Regions from separate parts of the Pseudomonas sp. GOM7 genome, predicted to be linked through region 2. Evidence: riboswitches for the same ligand, from Rfam matches in the RefSeq annotation. Region 2 holds a riboswitch; the other holds the start of a gene.
What was found. Region 2 has a riboswitch for cobalamin ahead of OU800_RS03590 (TonB-dependent receptor domain-containing protein). Riboswitches for the same ligand answer to the same signal wherever they lie in the genome.
Positions count from the first base shown of each region.

Region 1: it holds a riboswitch for cobalamin, as region 2 does, so the genes downstream of both, cobG (precorrin-3B synthase) here and OU800_RS03590 (TonB-dependent receptor domain-containing protein) in region 2, are expected to answer to the same signal.

Region 1 covers NZ_CP113519.1:5,375,086-5,382,487, forward strand. The annotation lists gene OU800_RS23880 (cobalt-precorrin-6A reductase) at 1-537, opposite strand, end outside; gene cbiE (precorrin-6y C5,15-methyltransferase (decarboxylating) subunit CbiE) at 534-1,736, opposite strand; cobalamin riboswitch at 1,793-1,987, shown strand; gene cobG (precorrin-3B synthase) at 2,085-3,398, shown strand; gene OU800_RS23895 (precorrin-8X methylmutase) at 3,391-4,017, shown strand; gene OU800_RS23900 (precorrin-2 C(20)-methyltransferase) at 4,014-4,757, shown strand; gene cobJ (precorrin-3B C(17)-methyltransferase) at 4,990-6,639, shown strand; gene OU800_RS23910 (LysE family translocator) at 6,667-7,278, shown strand; gene OU800_RS23915 (VOC family protein) at 7,296-7,402, opposite strand, start outside.
Region 2 covers NZ_CP113519.1:779,473-786,874, forward strand. The annotation lists gene OU800_RS03580 (MFS transporter) at 1-108, shown strand, start outside; gene OU800_RS03585 (cobalamin-binding protein) at 108-902, shown strand; gene OU800_RS03590 (TonB-dependent receptor domain-containing protein) at 1,923-3,776, opposite strand; cobalamin riboswitch at 3,863-4,054, opposite strand; gene OU800_RS03595 (methyl-accepting chemotaxis protein) at 4,104-6,353, opposite strand; gene dxs (1-deoxy-D-xylulose-5-phosphate synthase) at 6,501-7,402, opposite strand, start outside.

The DNA.
Region 1 (7,402 bases), 830 kb from region 2:
CAGCGCGCGTTCCTCGTCCAGGGAGAACGGCCCGCGCGCACCGATGATCTCGGCGCGCGGTGGTGCCGGCTCGGTCTGCAGGCAGCGCACCGTCCAGTGCTGGTGTTCGGGGATCTCGTGCAAGTGCGCCAGCGGCTCGCGCCCGGAGGTGAAGAATGGCCGTTGGAACGGCACCAGCGCGCGGGTCAACTCACCCCAGCCGTCCACCTCGCGCCAGTCGTCATCCGCGCCGGGCTGCCAGCCAGGGCGACGCAGCGCCCAGCAGGGCACGCCCGCCACTTCTGCAGCGCGGGCGGCGTTATGGCTGATCTGTGCGGCGTAGGGGTGGGTCAGATCCAGCAGCAGCTCGATGCCTTCATCGGCGATAAAGGCGGCCAGCCCTTCGGCGCCGCCGAAACCGCCGACGCGCACGCGGCAGGCCAGGTCATCCGGCACGCGTCCCAGACCGGCCAGGCTGTACACCGTCTCCGGCCCCAGCCGACGCGCCAGGCGCAGCGCCTCGGTGGTGCCACCGAGCAACAGGATGCGCACACTCACGGCTTGCGCACCATCAGCAGGGTGATCGGCAGCGCCGCACGCCAGGTGTCGAAGCCGCCCAGAGGCTGCGCCTGCGCCACGCTCAAGCGCAACAGTTCACCACCCTGGCGTTCACGGAAGGCCACCAGCGCCGCCTCGCTCTGAAGGGTCACGGCATTGGCCAGCAGGCGCCCACCCGGCTTGAGCGCGGCCCAGCAGTCATCCAGCACGCCGGGCACGGTAACGCCACCGCCGATAAAGATGGCATCCGGCGCCGGCAGCCCGACCAGCGCCTCGGGCGCATGCCCGGCGACCAGTTGCAGCCCGGGTACGCCAAGGGTGTCGCGGTTATGGCGGATATGCGCCTGGCGCCCTTCATTGGCCTCGATGGCGATGGCGCGGCAGGCCGGGTGCGCGCGCATCCATTCGATGCCGATGGAGCCACAACCGGCGCCGACGTCCCAGAGCAACTGGCCGGGCAGCGGCGCCAGGCGCGCCAGGGTGACCGCGCGCACGTCACGCTTGGTCAGTTGCCCGTCGTGGCGGTAGGCCTCGTCCGGCAGGCCGCAGGTCGGCGGCAGCAGTTGCGCACCGGCGTCGGCCAGGCATTCCACGGCCAGCAGATTGAGGTCGGCGCCGCGCGGCAGGCTCCAGCTTTCGGCCAGGCCCTCGATGCGCCGCTCATCCGGCCCACCGAGGTGTTCCAGCAGGCTCAGGCGACTGGCGCCGAAACCGCGCGCACGCAGTGCTTCAGCGACCTGCGCGGGCGTCTCGCCATCGGCGCTCAATACCAGCAGACGCACGCCGGGAAACAGCTTGCCGTTAAGCGTGGCCAGCGGCCGCCCCACCAGCGACAGCACCTCCACCTCCTGCAGCGGCCAACCCAGGCGCGCCACAGCCAGTGACACAGAAGAAGGAGCCGGCAGCACCAACAGCTCATCGGCCGGCACCTGACGCGCCAGACTGGCGCCGACGCCGTAGAACATCGGGTCGCCACTGGCCAGCACGCAAACCGCCTCACCACGCCGCGTCAGTAGCGGCTCAAGGTCGAAGGGGCTGGGCCAGGTTTCCCGCGCACCGCTGATGCACGGCGGCAGCAGCGCCAGTTGCCGTGGCGCACCGACAATGCGCGTGGCTGCCAGCAGGGCACGGCGCGCGGCCTTGCCGAGGCCGGGATAGCCGTCTTCGCCGATGCCCACCAGGGTCAACCAGGGTTTCATCCGATGTCCTCGCACAGGCCCGACGGAGCGCCTGTCCGCGCTCCGGGCAAAGCGGGCATAATACAGCCTTCGTCGGTGCCCTTGAGTCCATACGACTCAGCAGCGGGCCTAAGAGGGAACACGGTAAAACCGTGGCTGCCCCCGCAACTGTAAACAGCGAGTCTGCCGCAACCGCGCCACTGGATTCCCGGGAAGGCCGCGACGGACCAAGACCTGTCAGCCAGGAGACCTGCCGACGAACGCTGGTCGCGAGTGCCAACATCGGGCGGGGTGTACCGATGCCATGGAATCCCCCCGTGGGTGGATTTCGCTGGTTCGGTCGCCGCGTCGTTAGCCACAGGTGACCCTTTGCCCACATCCGTCCGCCCTTCCGCCTGCCCTGGCCTGCTGCGCATCGTCCCCGCGCTGGATGGCGGCATCTGCCGCATCAAGCTGCCCGGCGGTGTGCTGCGCAGCGCCCAGGCGCGGGCAATTGCCCAGGCGGCACGGCAGTGCGCCAGCGGCGTGCTGGAGCTGACCAATCGCAGCAACCTGCAGATCCGTGGCGTGCTGCCCGGCCAGGAAAGCGCGCTGATCGATGCCCTACTCGGTGCCGGGCTCGGCCCGCGGGTGGCAGCCGCCGATGATGTGCGCAACCTGCTGCTAAGCCCCGCCGCTGGCCTCGACCCGCACATGCGGATGGACGTGCGCCCGCTGGCTGGCCAGTTGCTCGACCTGCTGCAGGACACCCCGGCGCTGCATGCCCTGTCGCCCAAGTTCGCCCTGCAACTGGACGGCGGCGAAGCCCTGGCCATGCGCGAACACCCGCACGACCTATGGCTGGCCGCCGAAGGCGACCAGCATCTGCTGCTGGGTCTGGCCGGTTGCCCTGTCGACCACCCTCTGGCGCGCTTCGAGGCGAGCCAGGCGGTCGAGCTGGTGCGCCAGCTTCTGCTGCTGTTTCTCGAACTGGCCACGCCCGAGCAGTCACGCATGCGCCAGTTACTGGCACAGATCCCGGCCAGCGGGCTGTTGCAACGCCTGCAGACGCGTCTGGATTTTCCCCTGCAGCTAGCACCGACCAATTGGCAGCCTGCCGCGACGATCAGCCGCTCGCCGGCAGGTATTTATCCACAGGCGCAGAGCGGCCTGTGTATGGTCGCCGCTGGCGCGCAACTGGGGCGGCTGCATGCCGAACAACTGCTGGCGCTGGCCCAACTGAGCGAACAACAGGGTGATGGCGAACTGCGCCTGACGCCCTGGCAGGGTGTGCTGCTAGGCAATGTTACGGAGGAAAACTCCGACGAATTGCTGGCCGCACTAGGCGATCTGGGCTTGCTGATTCACGGCGACGAGCCGCTGCTAGGCCTGGTCGCCTGCACCGGCTCGGTCGCCTGCGCACGCGGCCTAGCCGACAGCAAGCACCACGCTCTGCACCTGGCCGAGCTGCTACGCGCAAGCAGCGCCCGCCCACAGGTGCACCTCAGCGCCTGCCCACGCAGTTGCGCCAGCGCCCGCGTGCAGCCCTACACCCTGCTGGCCAGCACGCCCGACCATTACCAGCTCTACCAACGCACGCCCGAGGCGCCCGGTTTCGGCCGCCTGCTGGCGCCGGCCATGACCATCGACGAGGCCGGCGCCTGGCTCGCCCGCCACCACCCCGCAGGAACACCCGATGCTTGATTACATCCGCGACGGCCAGGAAATCTACCGCCGCTCCTTCGCCACCATCCGCGCCGAGGCCAACCTGGCTGGCATCCCCGCCGATCTGGAAAAGCTCGCCGTGCGGGTGATCCACGCCTGCGGCATGGTGGATGTGGTGGAGGATCTGCGCTTCTCCCCCGGCGCGGGCGCCGCTGGCCGCGCCGCCCTGCTGGCCGGCGCGCCGATCCTCTGCGATGCGCGCATGGTCGCCGAGGGCATCACCCGCCCGCGCCTGCCGGCGAACAACCAGGTGATCTGCACCCTGCATGACGCTGGCGTGCCGGAGCTGGCCCGCGAAGTCGGCAACACCCGCTCGGCGGTAGCCCTGGAGCACTGGCGCGAACACCTGGAAGGCAGCGTGGTGGTGATCGGCAATGCCCCTACCGCGCTGTTCTACCTGCTGGAGATGCTCGACGCCGGCGCGCCCAAACCAGCGCTGATCATCGGCATGCCGGTGGGCTTTATCGGCGCGGCGGAATCCAAGGACGCCCTGGCCGCAGACAGCCGCGGCGTGCCCTACGTGATCGTGCGGGGCCGGCGCGGCGGCAGCGCCATGGCGGTGGCGGCGGTCAACGCCCTCGCCTCGGAGGTGGAATGATGGCTGGCCGTCTGCTCGGTCTCGGCGTCGGCCCCGGCGACCCTGAGCTGCTTACCCTCAAGGCCCTGCGCCTGCTCAAAAGCGCGCCAGTGGTGGCCTATTTCGTGGCCAAGGCCAAGCACAACGCCGGCCAGGGCGGTAACGCCTTCGGCATCATCGAGGCGCACCTGGACGCCGCCCAGCAACGTCTGCCGCTGGTCTACCCGGTGACCACCGAAAAGCTCGCCCCGCCGCTGTCCTACGAGGATGTGATCGCCGACTTCTACGACACCTGCGCCGAGCAGATCGCCCGGTTGCTGGATGCCGGCCAGGACGTGGCGGTGATCTGCGAAGGCGATCCGTTCTTCTACGGCTCCTACATGTACCTGCACGACCGCCTGGCCGACCGCTACCAGGTGGAGGTGGTACCGGGCGTGTGCTCCATGCTCGGCTGCGCCTCGGTGCTCGGCACGCCGCTGGTATACCGCAACCAGAGCTTGAGCGTGCTGTCCGGCGTGCTGCCGGAAGAGGAGCTGGAGCAGCGCCTGCGCGATGCCGAGGCAGCCGTGGTGATGAAACTGGGGCGCAACTTCGACAAGGTACGCCGCGTGCTGCGCAAGCTCGGCCTGGATGGCCGCGCCCATTACGTCGAGCGCGCCACCATGGCCAGCCAGAAGATCGTGCCGTTGGATGAGGTGGAGCCGATGGATTCGCCTTATTTCTCTATGATTCTGGTGCCTGGGCAGAAATGGCGGGGCTGAACCCCTAGGGTGGATCGGGGCACGTAGCTGACGCTTCACCCATCCACCGCCACGATGGTGGATGAAAAAAGCGTCATCCACCCTACGCACTGTAGGAGCCGGCTTGCCGGCGATCCATTGCAGGCGCATCGCCCGCAAGTGGGCTCCTACGGAAATACCTCGAAGCTCGTAGCCCGGATGCAATCCGGGAAACCCATTCCCCGGATTGCATCCGGGCTACAGGATTTGCCGCATGAATATCGTCATCCTCGGCGCCAGCGCGCTGGCCACTGCACAACGCCTCAAGGCGCTTTATCCACAGGCGATGATCCATGGTCTGCGCGGGCGCGCTGACGGTGCCGAGCGCCATTACGAGGACTTCGGCGAGCACCTGCGCGCGCTGTATCGCCAAGGCCAGCCGCTGCTGGCGCTGTGCGCCGCCGGCATCGTCATCCGCAGCCTGGCCGCGCTGCTGGCGGAGAAGGGCGCCGAACCGCCGGTGCTGGCCCTGGCCGAGGACGGCAGCGCCGTGGTGCCACTGCTCGGCGGCCTGGCCGGGGTCAATCGCTTGGCCCGCGAGATCGCCGTGCACCTGGGTGTAACACCAGCCATCACCACCAGCGGCGAGCTGCGCTTCGGCACCTGCCTGCTGGAGCCGCCAGCCGGCTATGCCCTGGCCGACCTGCAGCAGGGCAAGCGCTTCGTCAGCGATCTGCTCGGCGGCGAGACGGTGCGCATCGAAGGCCAGGCGCCTTGGCTGGAGGCGGCGCAACTGCCTGTGGACAAGGACGCCAGTCGGGTTATCCATATCACCACACAGGCGCGCCCGGCCCAGGCTGACGAATTGCTGATCCACCCACGCAGCGCCGCCGCACTTGTCGAACGCCCAGGCGCCGATCTGCCGGCACGGCTGCAACAGGCGCTGACCGCCGCCAAGCTGGCGCCCCAGGCGCTGGCCCTGCTGCTCGCGGACAAAGCCTGGATGGCCAATACCGAGCTGCACACCGCAGCAGCCGAGTTGAAACTGCCGCTGCGCTTTATCCACAGCACAACCGAGTTGCCGCCCGAGCACCATGCCGTCGATGGCCTGCGCCTGCTGCTAGGTGAACGACCGCTGGATATCGAGCGCCTCGGCCAGCGCCGGGGCCGCCTCAGTGTGGTCGGCCTCGGCCCAGGCGCTGCCGAGCATATGACCCCCGCCGTGCGCCGCGCCCTGGACGAGGCCGAAGACCTGCTCGGCTACGACACCTACGTGAAGATGGCCGGCCCGCTGCGCGCCGATCAGTGCCTGCACCCCAGCGACAACCGCGAGGAGCTGCAGCGCGCCGCCCATGCCTTCGAGCTGGCCGCCACGGGCCGCCGGGTGGTGATGATCTCCTCCGGCGACCCCGGCGTGTTCGCCATGGCGGCCGCCGTGATGGAGGCGCTGGAAAACCCACAGAACGAAGCCTGGCACGGCGTCGAACTGGAAGTGCTACCGGGCGTCTCCGCCGCCCTGGCCACCGCTGCCAAGGCCGGCGCGCCGTTGGGCCACGACTTCTGCCTGATCTCGCTTTCCGACAACCTCAAGCCCTGGGCAGTGATCGAAAAACGCCTGCAGCACGCCGCCGCCGCCGACCTGGCCATGGCTTTCTACAACCCGATCTCCAAGGCTCGTCCCTGGCAGCTCGGCCGCGCGCTGGAGCTGCTGCGCCAGCACCGCGCACCGCAAACCCTGGTGGTGCTCGGCCGCGATATCGGTCGCCCCGCCGAAGCCCTGCGCAGCCTGACCCTAGGCGAGCTGACCCCGGAGATGGTCGATATGCGCACCCTGGTGATCATCGGCTCCAGCCAGACCCGCCGCTTCCCCCGCGCCGATGGCGGCGAATGGGTCTACACCCCGCGCTGGTATCCGCAGCTTTAGCTTCAACAGCTCACAGGAACCCCCACCATGGCCCTCGAACTCTGGCTCGTCTACTTCGTCGCCACCCTTGGCCTGGCGCTGACGCCCGGCCCCAACAGCCTGCTGGCGCTGACCCACGGCGGGTTGTACGGTGCGCGCATGACACTGGCCACCATCCTCGGCGGCGTGGTCGGTTTCAGCACACTGATCGCCCTGGCCATGTTCGGCCTTGGCGCCCTGCTCAAGGCCGCGCCCAGTGCGCTTATGGCACTCAAGTGGATCGGCGGTGCCTACCTGATCTGGCTGGGCATACAACTGTGGCGCGCCCCGCCGATGAACCTGACGCTGGCCGACAGCGGCGTACGCCCCAGCGCTACCCGTCTGTTTCGCCAGGGCCTGCTGTCGGCATTGTCTAATCCCAAGGTGATCCTGTTCTACGGCGCCTTCCTGCCGCAGTTCGTCGACCCGCAGCGCGGCCTGGCCATGCAGTTCGTGGTAATGGCGGCCACCTTCGCCGTGGTCGAGTTTCTCGTCGAGCTGCTGCTGGCACTGCTGGCCTTCCGCGTGCGGCCCTGGCTGCTGCGCGGTGGCCGCGCCTTCAACCGCAGTTGCGGCGTGCTCTTCGTGCTGATCGGCGTGGCGCTGCCGCTGGCGCGTTGAGCAAGCGCTCGCCCCACCTACTGAGGCAGGTGGCAGACCACGCAGAGCTTGTTGCCATCGAGGTCGCGGAAATAGGCGCCGTAATAATCAGGGTGATAGTGCACACGCAGCCCCGGAGCGCCCT
Region 2 (7,402 bases):
GCTGCCCTGGCGGTGCTGGCGGGGCTGGAAGCGGTGCCGCTGGTGCTGCTGACTTTCTCCAGCGTCGTCATCCACCTGCTTTATCGTATTCCCCGCCAACTGGGCTGATGCGCACGCTGCTGCTGGTTCTGTGCCTGCTGGCGCTGCCGTTGCAAGCCGCCGAGCGGGTGATCAGCCTGGCGCCCTCGCTCAGCGAAATCATGCTGGAGCTGGATGCCGCCGATCGGCTGGTCGGTGTGCTCGAGGGCGATGACCAACCGGCTGCGCTGAAGCATCTGCCAAGGGTTGGCCGTTACGGTCAGCTCGAGTTCGAGCGCCTGCTGCAGCTTGCTCCCGACCTGATCCTGATTGCACCGGGGAGCGTGCCGCCCGCGCAGCAGGCGCAGCTGCAGGACTTCGGCATTCCGCTTCTGACGGTCGAGCCGCGAACGCTGGCGCAACTGAGCCGTGCCTTCACCACCATCGCCGAGCGCATCGGCCGCCCCGAGCAGGGCGAGCGACTGGCCACCACGTTGCGTCAAGGACTGGCCGAACTGCGTGCACGTTATCGACGCGAGCGTCCGCTCGGTGTGTTCTATCAGGTTTGGCACCAGCCGCTGTACACCATTGGCGGCAACCAGTTGATCGGTGAGGCATTGGCGGTGTGCGGTGCGCGCAACCTGTTCGACGATCTGCCGCAGCCGGCGCCGCAAGTCAGTGTGGAGGCGGTGCTGGCGCGAGATCCCGATGTGATCCTTGGCGGCAGCGACGCCGAGCTGAGTACCTGGCAGGCCTGGCCGCAGATCCATGCCGTGCGTCTGGGGCAGGTCTGGACGGTGCCGGACAAGGGACTGGAGCGGCCGAGCGGGCAGATGCTCGGGGCTATCGAGGCGTTGTGTGAGCGGCTTGCTGTGGCGCGTTGAGTTTGTTCAGGCCAGCGACGGCTCGTGCCTGGAGCCTCGCCCATGGTGTCGTCCTGGTGGAGTTGCGTTGGGCAGTAGTTCTTTGCAGGGGCTGGCTTGGTAATACGGTGTTGGTTGTTCTTGTGCCTGTTCCGAATTGCCGCGTTTTTGTTGATGTTTCTGGTTTCGCCCTCCCGGGCGAGTCACTTTTGACGAGCAAAAGTAACCAAAACCCTCCGCCCGATCATCCGAGCTAGGCGCCCCCGCCCTGCTGCGCGAGGGTTCGCTCACTCCATCACCGCTCCAGAGGCCCGCCGCGGTGGGCCATCCTTGGCCCATCGCGGCTCTCGGCTTTGGCATCCTGCGTCGCTCTACCTCCTGCATCCATGCAGTCGTCGCGACATCCATGCCGCTCAACCTCTTCCACGGCGATTCCGTTCGCCCTCCTGGGCGGGCTCTGCACGCGCCTGAACGTGCGGTTATTCCCAAGGGCTCTGAGTGCTTGAGCATGAGGTCAGCCTTAGGGCTGACCCGAATGCCGGCTGAAAGCCGGCAAGCTATCCATGCGGATGAAATCACGCGAATGAAAGTTTTGGTTTAACCGACGGCCACGTCGTGACTTCGCTGTTACCAGAACACGCCGGGCATGCCCGGAGCCAGTGTACGTTCAGGCGCGCTAACTCCCCCTTCAGGAGGCCGAACGTAGGGGGCGAGCGGCATGGATGCTGCGAGATACCGATGGCGGCCCCGCGTAATGGGCCAGGGACGGCCCATGTACGCCGACCCCGGAGCGATGCCGGAGTGAGGGAAGTCGAGCGCAGCGAGACCCAGATGGCGGGGGTGCGTTTCTTTTGCTTACTTTTCTTTGCGCAGTTCAAAGAAAAGTGAGTCGCCCGAGGGGGCGAAACCCGGGATATCTGAAAACACCCGAAGCGGAGTCCAGAACACCAACGCAAGCCAACAAGATCACACAAACTTGCCAGTCCGGTATCAAACAAGCAGTCCACTCCAAAACTGCAACTAACCCCATCCACATCGAATCTACAGCGCTGGCGTCCAGGTCACCGCCAGCAGCGCGGTGCGGCCGGCATCTCGGTAGGGGCGTGGCTCGCCCACGAAGTCCAGCGCGCTGGTCGGTCGCATGTAGTTGCTCAGGGCGTAGCGACGATCCAACACATTGTCCAGCTTCAGATCCCAGCGCAGTTCGGGCGTGCTCTGCCAACTGCTGCGCAGGTCGAGTACGCCATAGCCGGAGAGTTGGCGGGTATTGGCGGCGTCATCGTAGCGTTGGCTCACCGCGCGCCAGGAGCCGCCTACGGTGAAAGCACCGAACTGCCGGTCGAGATCCAGGCTCAGGGTACGCCGTGCGCGGTAGGCAAGGGTATGGCCGTTGCTGCGGTCGCGCGGGTCGATCAGGCTCAGGCCGAGGTTGGCGCGCCAGCCCAGCAGGTTGCGGGCAACGCTGGCCTCGAAGCCATCGATGCGCGCCCTGGCGATGTTCTCTGGCTGGTTGGCGTTGCTGTCCCAGGCGATCATGTCGTCGATGTCGGTGCGATACAGGGACGTGCTCAACTGCGTGCCGGAGGCGTCGGCGCGCCATTGCAGCTCATAGGTTTTCGAGGTCTCCGCTTGCAGGTTCGGGTTGCCGGCACCTGGGTAGTAGAGGTCGCTGAAAGTGGGCGCGCGAAAACCCTCGGCATAGCTGAGGATCCAGCTCTGCCTGTCGCCAACGGGCAGGCTGAGCGCGGCATTCCAGCTATTCTGGCTGCCGTAGCGCTGGTTGTCGTCGTGGCGCAGGCCCAGTTCGGTGCCGAAGTGCTCGCCCTTGAAGCTGTGCTGGGCGAAGAGGGCATGATTGTCGCGTTGGTCTTCGGCAAATGCCGTGCTGCCATCGACCCGATCCTCGTACCAGTCGCTGCCCAGGGTCAGTTGGTTGGCGGCGTCCAGTTGCAGGCGATTGATCCAGCTCGCCGAGTGGCGTGTGGTTTCCAGCGTGCCATTGTTCCAGCTATCCGCCGCGCCCAGCGCCTTGTTGCGGTCGAAGCTGCGGCCCAGTTCGAGACGGCTGTTCCAGCTATCGCTGAGCTGGCCATCCAGATAGCCGCTGTAACTGCTCAGGCGGAACTCGTCGTGGGGCTGGCCGGGGGCGAAGCTGTAAGCGTCGTCGTATTCACTGTCGCCGCGTTGGTCGTTCAGGTTCAGCCCGGCTTGCCAGGCGTCGCTGAAGCGATGATCCAGATTCAGATGTACGGCCTTGTTGCGCAGGCCGTCATGGTCGCTGTCGGCGCCGACGTCGTCGCTGGTGCGATCCCAGCCGTGGCTTTCGTCCAGGCTGCCACCGAGGTTGAAGGTGGTGCGCGCGTCGCCGCCTGCCAGCGTCACGCTGCGCTGGAAGGTACGATGGCTGCCGAGCGCCAGGCGCACCTGTGGCTGCAGGCCTGCCTCGCCACGGCGGGTGAAAATCTGGATCACCCCGCCAATGGCGTCGGCGCCATACAGGGATGAGCGCGGCCCGCGCGTCACTTCCAAGCGCTCCACGTTATCGATGTTCAGGTAGTCCAGGCGGGCGATGCCACTGCTAGCGGAGGCAACGCGTTGGCCGTCGATCAGCACCAGGGTCTGTGCGGTACTGGTGCCGCGCACGGAGTAGGAAATCACCCCGCCGGAGCTACCAACCTGCACGCCGGGCACGCGGCTGAGCAACTGCGGCACGCTGCGCGCCTGCAAACGCTCGATATCCTCACGCGTGAACACGCTGGTGGCCGCCGTCGCCTGGGCCTGGGGTTCGGCCTGGCGGCCGGAGGTGACCACCAGCGGCTCGGTCACATAGGGTTCGGCGGCCTGTGACAGCGTGGGCACAAGGGCGATGGCCAGGGCCAGGCGGGACAGTTTCATGGTTTTTCCTCAAAGGTCGGCAGACGTTCGAGGGGGCAGGCGCAAGCGCGGACAGGGCGGCGCTCGACCCTGTCGCCCTCCGCAACAGCAGTCACACCGTCAGGGCCGGTCTCCGGGCTCTCGACCGGCATCCGCCTTCCCAGGATGCCCCAGTGGCTGTTGGATGCCGTTGCAGCCTTGCGGCTACCGTCGATTACCGTTGCGGGGGCAGCGTCGGGATTGCACCGACTTCCCGTTTAACGCCGCTTGCGCAGCGCACCCTGGCGGAACATGAAGTGCGCGCACCTTAGTGCGCGCCCGTGGGAATGACAAGCAAGCTCCGCTCACTCAGCGATGAGCGGGGTTCATGCTTGGGCGGTTTGTCGGCGTGGGCGGCATCGCTTGCTTTTCGTGGCGCAGCTCGCGTGGCTTCGTCGTGGGCTCCTGCTGGCTGAGGCGACTGGCCGTCCTGTGCAGATCCAGCACCAGTTGCGCCAGTGCCTGAGCGGCCTGGAGGATCTCCTCGGCACTCTGGCTACTGCGCTCGGCGGCACCAGTGATGGCCTGGGCCTGTTCGTTGACCGCATGCACCTGGGTCAGTTGCGATTGCATGCTCTGGCTGAGCTTGGCGAGGCGGTCTTGCATGGCCTCCACGTCATGCTGGATGCGTTGCAGGGCTGCTGTGGCCTCATCCGAGCGGGCCACACTGCGCTGCGCCGCTTCCTGGCAACTGTGCATGCTGTGCATGCTCTCCAACGTCTGCTGGCGCACGCTGGCCAATGTGGTGGTGATCTCCTCGGTCGCTTGCGAGGTGCGCCTGGCCAGGTTGCGCACCTCATCGGCGACCACAGCGAAGCCGCGTCCGCTGTCGCCTGCGCGTGCCGCCTCGATGGCGGCGTTGAGCGCTAGCAGGTTGGTCTGGTCGGCGATGGCGTGAATGGCCTCGCTGATGTGCTGGATGGCCTCGGTCTGCTGGTTCAGGGCTTGCAGGGTCTGGCTGGACTGCTTGATGCGCTCGGCCAACTGGCTGACTTCCTCGGCGTTGTGCTTGACCGCCACGCTGCCCTGGCGGGTCATGGCCAGGGCCTGTTGCGAGGCGCGTTCGCTGTCGACTATGTAGGCGGTGGCTTCGCCGATGCTGTGGTTGACCTCCACCATCGCGCGGGCCGTGGATACCGCCGCCGTCTGTCCCTCGCCAGCACACTGGCTGGCACTGCTGGAAATGCGGCTGAGGTCGCTGGAACTCTGCTGCAGGGCCGCCCCGGCGCTGAGAATGCCCTGCATGGTGTTGTCCATCTTGTCGACGAAACTATTGACCCAGCCGGCCAGCGCGCCAGCCTCGTCACTGCTGAAACGCTGCAGTTGCAGGCGGTTGCTCAGCGGCGCCCCGCACTCGGCGGTTTCCAGGAAGAAGTCCGATAGCGCCTGGAGCTGGCGTATGCGTGGGCGCAGGCTGAAGGCCCAGTAAACGAGCAGCAGCAGGGCGCTGGCAGTGATGCTCAGCGCGTTGGCATGGGTTGGCAGCAGGCGTGGTAATTGCCAGTTCAGCAGGCCCAATGCCAGCAGGCCGAACAGCAGGTGGCTGGTCAGCCTGTAACCGAGACTGCGCTGGCGGTAGACCTCTTCCAGGTCGCCTTCGCACATCAGCCCCCAGGTGTCCGGGGAGCCGGGCATCTGCAAGGTCAGGCCGGCACCGATCACCGGCACGTAGCGATAGTCCGGGTAGCCCGGGTACAGGGCGAACAGGTTGTGCCCCTTGCGGATGGTTTCCCGCACCCCTGGATGCAACTGGCCGCTGGAAGGGTCGGTGAAGCGCAGCTCGAACTCGGTGTGATGCTGCACCTTAACGGTGCCGAAGGGGGTTTTCACGCCCTGTTTCAGGTTGTCGCCGCCGGTGAAGGTGTCGTCCTCGAAGCGCGAGCGGGACAGGGCGGTGCCTGGCACGATCTGCGGATCGTGCACACTTTTGACCATGAACAGGTAGTTATCGCCGGAGTCGCGGTAGACGTGACCGGCCTCGCGCTGGATCAGATCGCTGAGCACGTCGTTGGGGATGCGCGCGCACAGGCAGCCGAGCGCCTTGCCGGCCTGGTGCAGAGGCTGATGGAACATCAGGGTCACGGCATCGTGGAACTTCGAGGTGGTGGCCCCCAGTTGCAGGGTCAGCGGGTCGACATAGGGGCCATGCAGGAACTGCCCGGCCAGGCCTGCTGCCAGGGCCTTGGCATCGTGACGCTGGCCGATTCGAGGGGCATGGGTGGAGGCGATGATCAGGCCGCTGGCATCGACCACGAACAGCTCGGAGACTTCCGGCAGATGCTGGTGCAGACGTTTCAGATCGGTGTTGCTGGAGAGTGGCCAGGCCTGCTGCAGGCCGGCGGCGATGAGTTCCAGTGCCTGCCAGTGCTGGCTGGCCCAATTGGTCAGCAGATCGACTCGGGTGCGGGCCAGCCCCGCGAAGGTCTTCTCGACCCGCTCGACCTGCCCGGAGTTGAGCAGACAAGACCAGCGCATGGCCAGTTTGCCGGTCTTGCCGAACCAGGGCAGCCAGCGTCGCTCGTGCCCGGTGAAATCCATCCCATCACTGCGTAGTTGCATGATGCGCCCCTGTCCCCTGCTGATTGGAGATTCTTGTGCAGGGAGTCTAGGCCAAGTATTAGGGTCTGTTGCCGTTGACGCAGCAACGCGGCTCGCGTCGAAACGGCAACAGACCCTAGCAATAACTGGGCCGGGCGGTGCGTCAGGTCAGGGCTGGAGCTGTTTCAGGCGCTCGCGTACCGCACGTTCGATACCGGCTTCGTCGAGGCCGCATTCGGCAAGCATCTGGCTCGGCTTGGCGTGCTCGACGTAGTAGTCCGGCAGGCCGAGGTGCAGCAGCGGTACCTGGCGGTTCTCGGCGGCGAAGAATTCGCCAACCGCACTGCCGGCGCCACCCATGATGCTGTTTTCTTCGAGGGTCACCAGCAGCGCGTGGTTGCCTGCCAGTTCGCGCAGCAGGGCTTCGTCCAGGGGTTTGACGAAGCGCATGTCGACCACCGTGGCATCCAGGGTTTCCCCGACGCGCAGGGCTTCGGCCAGTTGCACGCCGAAGGCCAGCAGGGCGACGCCCTGGCCCTGGCGGCGTACTACGGCCTTGCCGATCTGCAGCGGCTCCAGGCCGGCATCGAGCGGCGCGTTGGGGCCAGTGCCGCGTGGGTAGCGCACCGCCGCCGGGCCCTCGAACAGGTGGCCGGTGGTGAGCATGCGGCGCAGCTCGTTCTCGTCGCTCGGGGTCATCACCAGCATGCCGGGGATGCAGCGCAGGTAGGAGAGGTCGAAGCTGCCGGCATGGGTAGGGCCGTCTTCGCCGACCAGGCCGGCGCGGTCGATGGCGAACAGCACATCGAGGTGCTGCACGGCCACGTCGTGGATCAACTGGTCATAGGCGCGCTGAAGGAAGGTGGAGTAGATCGCCACCACCGGCTTGGCGCCTTCGCAGGCCATACCGGCGGCCAGGGTCACGGCGTGCTGCTCGGCAATCGCCACGTCGAAGTAGCGATCAGGGAAGCGCTCGGCGAAGGCCACCAGGTCGGAGCCTTCCTTCATCGCCGGGGTGATGCCCACCAGGCGCGCGTCCTGCTCGGCCATGTCGCACAGCCACTGGCCGA